Regions from separate parts of the Parageobacillus sp. KH3-4 genome, predicted to be linked through region 1. Evidence: riboswitches for the same ligand, from Rfam matches in the RefSeq annotation. Region 1 holds a riboswitch; the other holds the start of a gene.
What was found. Region 1 has a riboswitch for thiamine pyrophosphate ahead of thiM (hydroxyethylthiazole kinase). Riboswitches for the same ligand answer to the same signal wherever they lie in the genome.
Positions count from the first base shown of each region.

Region 1 (4,216 bases):
GTTATTTTCCGATGAACCGACGAGCCGTGATGAATATTTTCACGCTCGTCTGCCGCTGTGGCGCGTCGTACGTTTGATGGTGAAAAATTACGTTCTCGGCCATACGCATGTGATGACGGTGCACGGACTGGTCATTTTGCCGGTGACGTTAACGGCGTTGTACATCGTTTGGATGAAAAAGTTATGGAAGCAGGAAAAGCTGTTTATATTTTTACACGTGTTGAATGTCGCGCTGTCGACGTGGTACGCGTTTTGGTTTTACAAAGGATGGGTTCCGTTAACGGAGCGTTTCGACATTCTTGATAAATTTAATTTTGCCCGCTATCACTTTTTGCGGCCGACAGTTATTTACGTACTGTTTGCCGTTTCGCTCAAAATTTTATGGCAACAAGGAATTTTATGGAAAAATGTGTGTTTTGCGGCGCTTGCTGCCCAGTTCGTCGTTCTTGCCGCTTTTAACGAGGAAGTTGCGCATCGCAATAAGCCGTCGTTTCGCGAGTTTTATGCGGAAAAGCAGTTTCAAGAAATGAAAGAATATATTGGACGGCCCGTTCATACATACCGTGTCGCCAGCATCGGCATTCATCCGGCAATCGCGCAATATAACGGCTTTTACACGTTGGATACGTATAACAATTTTTATCCGCTTTCGTATAAGCACAAGTTTCGCCAAATTATCGAGCAAGAGCTGGCAAAAAACAAAAAGCTGCGCGAATACTTTGATGAATGGGGAGGGCGCTGCTACATTTTTGTCGACGAATTAGGGAAACATTATATGTTTAAAAAACATTCCAAACGAACAATTAGACGTTTACAGCTAAATACCGACGTGTTTCACGAAATGGGCGGCCGTTACATTTTTTCGGCGTTGCCGATTGAAAACGCAAAACAAAATCAGCTGGCGCTTGTAAAAGTGTTTCGTTCCAAACAATCGGCATGGACGATTTATTTGTACAAGGTGATGCCGTAAGGAGGGGATAGACATGAACGAACCGATGCTTACGATTGTCGTGCCGTGTTACAATGAAGAAGAAGTATTGCCGGAAACGATCGATAGGCTACGCGGCCTGCGTGAGGAGCTGATCGCCGAGCGGCTTATTTCTCCCGAAAGCGCGTTATTGTTTGTCGATGATGGAAGCGATGACGCGACGTGGGACATTATTTATAAAGCAAGCTTGCGTTATCCAGACGTAAAAGGGTTGAAACTTGCGCGCAACGCCGGTCATCAAAACGCGCTGCTGGCGGGACTTTTAGCCGCGAAAACGCGTTCTGATTGCATCGTTTCCATCGATGCCGACTTGCAAGATGACATTGCTGTTATTCGCGACTTCATCGAAAAGTTTCATGAAGGCTATGAAATCGTATATGGGGTGCGGAATAAGCGTGATACTGATACGTTTTTTAAACGCCACACCGCCCAATGGTTTTATAAACTGATGAGGGCGATGGGGGTCGACCTTGTGTATAACCATGCCGATTATCGTTTGCTGAGCCGGCGCGCGGTCGAGGAGCTTGAACGGTTTGAAGAGGTGAATTTGTTTTTGCGCGGAATCGTGCCGCTGCTTGGCCTCCGTTCCACAACCGTCCAATATGACCGGAAAGAGCGTCTTGCAGGAAAAACGAAATATCCGCTCAAAAAAATGATTGCGTTTGCTTTTGATGGAATCACTTCGTTTAGCGTTACGCCGATTCGCATGATTTCACTCATCGGCTTTGCTTCTTTTTTCATTAGCCTATTATTCGGAGGATATTTCCTTTTTTTAAAATTTACCGGCCATACGCAGACAGGATGGACATCACTCATTATATCCATTTGGTTTCTCGGCGGCTTGCAGCTGATTGCCTTTGGCTTGATCGGGGAATATATTGGAAAAATTTACAAAGAAACAAAACGCCGCCCTCGATACATTGTCGATCTTGATTTATTTAATTTATGGGAGCCGCAGCATCGCTCCCCTGCGCTAACCGAAAGATCAACGATGACAGGAATGAGAAAACACCGTTCGTAATAATTTCACTTGCAATATGTGAAAAGAAGGAGTAGACTTTTTGGTGAAAAATTATATATGTTATTTGCGGGAGCTTGCGGAAGCAGGCTGAGAGTACGGCTATATTCCGCCGTTGACCGCTCGAACCTGTTTGGGTAATGCCAGCGCAGGGAAAGTGACTATGAGATGCGTATACACTTTGCTTGCGCGCAAAGTGTTTTTTATTTTGCAAAAAAGGGAGAGGATGGGACATGAATAGCCAGGAAGCGGCAAACGTATTGCAAATGGTGAGAAAAGCCAACCCGCTCGTACATAATATTACGAACGTTGTCGTAACGAATTTTACGGCGAACGGTTTGCTTGCGTTAGGCGCTTCACCGGTGATGGCGTATGCGAAAGAGGAAGTCGCCGATATGGCCAAAATCGCCGGAGCGCTCGTTTTAAATATCGGAACATTAAATCAAACGGAAGTAGAAGCGATGGTCATCGCCGGAAAGTCGGCAAATGAAGCGGGCGTCCCGGTTATGTTTGATCCTGTTGGCGCCGGCGCGACGCCGTATCGCACGGAGACGGCGCGAAACATCGTTCGCAATGTGGCAGTATCGGCCATTCGCGGCAATGCGGCGGAAATTGCCAATGTTATTGGGGAAACGTGGAAGATTAAAGGAGTTGACGCTGGAGAAGGAAGCGGCGATGTCGTTGCTTTGGCGAAAAAAGCGGCGAAGCAGCTGAAAACGGTAGTCGTCATTACCGGAAAAGACGATGTCGCGACAGATGGAGAGACAATATATATCATTCATAACGGACATCCATTGTTAACGAAAGTAACCGGGACCGGCTGCTTGTTGACATCCGTGATCGGCGCTTTTGCCGCGGTGGAGCGGGATGTGCTAAAAGCGGCGGCAGCGGCGCTTGTCAGCTACGGGGTTGCCGCAGAAATCGCAGCAAAAAATGCAGGAGACCAAGGACCTGGCAGCTTCCAAATCGCCTTTTTGGACGCGCTTTCCCGCGTGGAAGCGGAGGAAATCAGCAAATACGGGCGCATCGAACAAGGAGAATGAAAGGAGAGAAAATCATGGTATATAAAGCGTTGACGATTGCCGGTTCAGACAGCGGCGGCGGCGCTGGGATTCAAGCGGATTTAAAGACGTTTCAAGAATTGCGTGTATTCGGAATGTCCGCGTTAACGGCGGTAACGGCGCAAAACACGCTCGGCGTGCAAGGAGTGTACCCATTGTCGCCGGAAGCGGTCGCGCAACAAATGGAATCCGTCGGCACCGATTTAGGAGCGGATGCGGTAAAAACGGGGATGCTGTTTAGTGCAGAAATTATTGAAGCAGTTGCCGCGAAAGTGAAACAATTCGGATGGGACCGTCTCGTCGTCGACCCGGTCATGATTGCCAAAGGCGGCGCCCCGCTGTTGCAAGAAGAGGCGGTAAGCGCGCTGAAAACATATTTGCTTCCGCTCGCGATGGTGGCAACCCCAAACATTCCAGAGGCAGAAGCGTTAACCGGCCTGGAGATTCGAACGATCGAGGACCGCAAAGAAGCGGCGAAACGCCTGCATGAACAGGGAGTGAAATATGTCGTAATTAAAGGCGGACACGACGATGACGGAGAGGAAACGGTCGATATATTATATGATGGCAGCGAATTTTTCTATTTCACAAGCAAGCGCATTGATACGAAACATACGCACGGAACGGGCTGTACGTTTTCCGCGGCGATCACGGCGGAGCTCGCCAAAGGAAAAACGGTTCAAGAAGCGGTGCAGACAGCGAAATCGTTCATTCAAGCCGCCATTGAGCATGAATTAGGCATCGGCCACGGCCACGGTCCGACGAACCATTGGGCGTACCGGGACAACCAAACACGGTAGGTGAGGAAATTGGCGCGGATCGCGAGTGAAGAGATGAAGCAACGATTGAAAGTGTATTTTATTATGGGAAGTGTAAACTGTAAAAAACAGCCATTCGAAGTGTTAACAGAAGCGATCGATGGCGGAATCACGCTGTTTCAATTTCGTGAGAAAGGGAGCGGCGCGTTTGCCGGCGAACAAAAATACGAGTTTGCCAAACAGCTGCAAGCCATTTGCCAAAAGCGCGGCATACCGTTTATCGTCAATGACGATGTCGAACTAGCGCTTGCTATTGATGCTGATGGGGTGCATATCGGGCAGGATGATGAAGATGCGCGCGTCGTCCGTGAAAAAATCGGCGACAAAATTC
Region 1 covers NZ_AP025627.1:1,545,375-1,549,590, forward strand. The annotation lists gene MWM02_RS08060 (DUF6044 family protein) at 1-970, shown strand, start outside; gene MWM02_RS08065 (glycosyltransferase family 2 protein) at 984-2,009, shown strand; TPP riboswitch at 2,066-2,178, shown strand; gene thiM (hydroxyethylthiazole kinase) at 2,240-3,049, shown strand; gene thiD (bifunctional hydroxymethylpyrimidine kinase/phosphomethylpyrimidine kinase) at 3,064-3,867, shown strand; gene thiE (thiamine phosphate synthase) at 3,877-4,216, shown strand, end outside.

Region 2 (4,216 bases), 1.6 Mb from region 1:
ACGCTTAAACGGCGTTTTTGTCCCATCGAAAGCTGATATGGATGTTGATTTTGCTGTTCCCAAAGGTGGAAGCGACGCAGCAATTGTTCAACCGTTTCTGTAATTTCCTCTTCACTTCGTTTTTCCAAACGAAGCGAATATGCAATCTCCTCCCGCACGGAATTAGCGACAAACTGAAATTCCGGATTTTGAAAGACAAACGCAATCAAACGATGAAGCTGTTTCAGCCGCTTGCTGTCTTCTCCGTATAACTCATATGTTCCGTCTGTGCGGATCAGTTTCATCAACGCGTGCAACAACGTGCTTTTCCCGGCACCGTTTTTGCCGGTAATGGCAATCCATTCCCCCGCACGCACAGTCGCTTCATCGACGCGTATTTTTACATCGCGCAGGCGGTATCCACGAAATTGGCGAAGATGAATCATTTTCTCTTGTTGGACGGCCGCCCGCCGGTATTGCCGCTTCGCTATATATTCATCCCAGACGCCAGGATGCCAAATGCCTTGGGAAGCAATGACGTCTTTATAATTAGAAAACACCGTTTGCGCTTGACCATCAGCAATGATCTTGCCTTGATCGTTCAATAAAATAATCCGATCGACGAAATCAAGCACATGATCGATTTTATGTTCGACGATGATCACTGTTTTGTCGCGAGCGATTTGTTTGACCGTCTGCCAAATCGCTTTCGTCCCTTCTTCGTCAATCATCGCCGTCGGTTCGTCCAAAAACAGCACATCCGGCTCTAACGCGAGCGCGGAAGCAAGGGCGAGCCGCTGCTTCATCCCTCCCGATAACGTATGAATATCAGTATGTGGATCGACAAAAAGCCCAACCGCTTCTAGCAGATTTTCGATCCTCTCTTTCATCTGTTCGCGCGGCACACCGATGTTTTCAAGCGCAAAGGCAATCTCTTCATCGACAAACGGCATGCAAAATTGTGAATCAGGATCTTGAAAGACATAACCCCAATGATCGGGAAGCTGCACCCGTTCCGCTTTCATCGGAACGTCGATTGAATGCGGAATCAAGCCAGACAGCACTTGCAACAATGTCGATTTTCCGCACCCGGATGGACCGAGCAACAACACTTTTTCTCCTTCGTAAAATGTGATCGATAAATCTTTGAATAACAGCGTATCTTTCCCAGGAAATTTCAAGCGCAACCGTTCCACAGAAGCTATCGGTTTCATCGTTCGCACGCCACCTTTTTAACGATCAAGCGCGTCGTAATCATCTTTTGAAGCTGGACGCAGCATTTGTACCACTCCCGTTTTTTCCAACGCCTTTACTAGCGAAGCAGCGAAAACACCAGAAATGACAATCGCGCCAATAAAGCGGGCGATAAGGAATAACGCCAAGTTCCAAGGAGCCAGTGCTTCAATATACCCTTTGTAAAAATCCATCACAAGCGAACCGATCGTCGAGCCAATCGCTCCAAGCGACACGACCAACGCGTCAAATCGTTTATAGCGAAATGCGGCAAACACTGCTTCCGCTAAAAGTCCTTGCACAACTCCGTAAATGAGCACTTCTAACCCCCATTCGGAACCCATAATCAATTCTCCAGAAGAAGCAGCAATTTCCGCCAATAGCGCGACGCCCGGTTTACGAATCAACAAGTACGCCACCGACGCAGCGATAAACCACATGCCGTAAATCAATTGATCAATATGGAAGCCGAGTGGCTTAACAGAGTAATAAAGCGGCCCCCAAATTTTATAGATGATCCCAAAAACGACAGCAATCACAATTGTCGTTAAAATATCAACGAGCCTCAATCCTTTAGTTGTTGCTGGCATGTTCTCTTATCTCCTTTCTTGCTGATGGCCATGTTTCTAAACGATATGCCATTTCCCAAAATTCGTACTCATATTCACTGCTAATAAGAAAATGCTGCTCCATCCGCTTGCGATCAGATTCGGTAACTGCTTTGGCGATCGCATCCAAACGGGCGATTTGCTCTTTCACTAGGCCGCGAAACCATTCGGAGCTGTATGTTCCAATCCATTTCTGATAGATTGGCTCTTCTGGCTGGCAATCTTTTAATCTCTCGCCAATTTCATAATAGAGCCAATAGCACGGCAAAATCGCTGCAATCACATCTCCTAGATGTCCTTCGTACGCAGCCCGGTACATATGCGACGTATATGCGTATGCGGTTGGGGCCGGAATAAATGACGCTTTCTCTTCTTCCGTGATCCCAAGCAGCTCGGCAAACGTCTCATGCAAAGATAATTCCGCTTCACATGTGCTTTGGGCATGATGCGCCATGCGTGCGGTTGTCGCCAAATCCGGAGACTTCGCCGCTCCAAGCGCTTGCACTCTCGCAAAATGGCGCAAATAATATGCATCTTGCATGACATAATAACGAAAACGAACAAGGTCTAGCGTCCCTTCCCCCAACTCTCTCACAAAAGGATGTTCAAAACTTGCCTGCCAAATGGTGTCGGCCTTTTTCCGCAATTCCATCGCAAACGACATCTTTATCTCCCCTTTTAAAAAAATAAACACCACTTCCTTTACAAAAGCGCAAAGAAAGTGGTGTTAAACACTAGTCGCCAAAAAACACGGAAAAACCACGACTGCGCCACTCCACTTCCCTACGCTGGTATTACCCAGATCAGGTTCTAAGGGTCTCAAAGGCACACTTTGATCTCAGCCTTTCTGAAGGCCCCCCTAGTGGATTGTGCGTCCGCTATGAAATTTTCTTATTTGAGTATATCATATCACTGTGAATATCATTGTCAACCCTTTTTCGGCTACGCATCCGAAATTTTCGCCACATCGCCTATATAACGCGTTTCCCCTTCGCGCCCTGCCGCGTTCGTCAGGCGCTTCACCGCTGCATATGCTTGAATTTTTACACCGACGATCGTTTTCAGACTGGCCATCTGTCGTTGCCGATAATCGTATTCCCTATGCCAATCCAATGCGCTTTTACTTGCTTTCTCAATCCCCAACCTGCCGCTGCGATCATCTGATCTATATCCCCGCATGTTGACACGCTGTCCACATTGCTTCTTTTGCCGCAATTCTGTATCATAGAAAAAGCAAACGACTACATCATCATAATGGAGTGGAGAACGTGGCAAACGTATTTTTAAAACGAAAGCGGAAAAAACGGTTAGAACAAGGACATCCGTGGATTTTTCAAAGCGAAGTCGATTATATTGAAGGTGATTTTGAGCCAGGCGATTTTGTCGATGTATACAATCATCAACGCTACTTTTTGGCAAAGGGCTATATTAACCCGAAATCGCAAATTATTGTGCGCGTTTTGACACAAAATCCCGATGAAGAGCTAAATGAACAATTGTTTGTCGCCCGAATCCGCAAAGCATGGGAGTACCGCCAGCGAATGATTCCCGGCGTTCGCTCATGCCGTGCCATTTACGGCGAAGCCGACTTTTTGCCGGGGCTGATCGTCGATAAATACGAAGACGTGCTTGTCGCGCAAATTCTTTCTCTTGGAATGGAAAAACGGAAAGACTGGATTTTGCGCGGCTTGCTGGAAGTTTTTCAGCCAAAAGCGATTTATTTGCGCAATGACGTGTATGTCCGCGAGCTGGAAGGATTGCCTCAAGAAAAAGGCTTTTGGTACGGCGAGTCGGAAACGGAAGTGCTGATTGAAGAAAACGGCGTCAAATATATCGTTGACATTGAAAACGGGCAAAAGACGGGATTTTTCTTCGACCAAAGACAAAACCGCGCGGCGATTAAACCGCTTATTAACAGCGATACAACGGTGCTCGATTGTTTTACTCATACCGGTTCGTTTATGCTCAATGCGTGCTTATATGGAGCGAAACACGTCACCGCGGTCGATATTTCCGAACACGCTATTGAAACTGCAAAGCGCAATGCGGCGCTAAACGGCTTTACCAACGTCGATTTTGTCGTCGCCAATGCCTTCGATTATTTGCGCGAAGCAGTTCGCGACGGAAAGAAATGGGATGTCGTCATCATTGACCCGCCGGCGTTTGCGAAATCGGCACAAGCCGTTCCGAAAGCGTTGCGCGGCTATAAAGACATTAACTTAAACGGCTTAAAGCTTGTCAAAGATGGCGGCTTTTTCGTCACCGCCAGCTGCTCGTATCATGTTCACGCCGATTTGTTCCAAGCGATGATCGCAGAAGCGGCGTTTGACGCGAAGAAAATTTTGCGGCAAGTGTACTGGAGCGGCGCCGGCTACGACCATCCGAAGCTGCTTGCC
Region 2 covers NZ_AP025627.1:3,121,752-3,125,967, forward strand. The annotation lists gene MWM02_RS15705 (ABC transporter ATP-binding protein) at 1-1,193, opposite strand, end outside; gene MWM02_RS15710 (ECF transporter S component) at 1,212-1,802, opposite strand; gene tenA (thiaminase II) at 1,786-2,484, opposite strand; TPP riboswitch at 2,584-2,691, opposite strand; gene MWM02_RS15720 (hypothetical protein) at 2,763-2,999, opposite strand; gene MWM02_RS15725 (class I SAM-dependent rRNA methyltransferase) at 3,089-4,216, shown strand, end outside.
Region 2: it holds a riboswitch for thiamine pyrophosphate, as region 1 does, so the genes downstream of both, tenA (thiaminase II) here and thiM (hydroxyethylthiazole kinase) in region 1, are expected to answer to the same signal.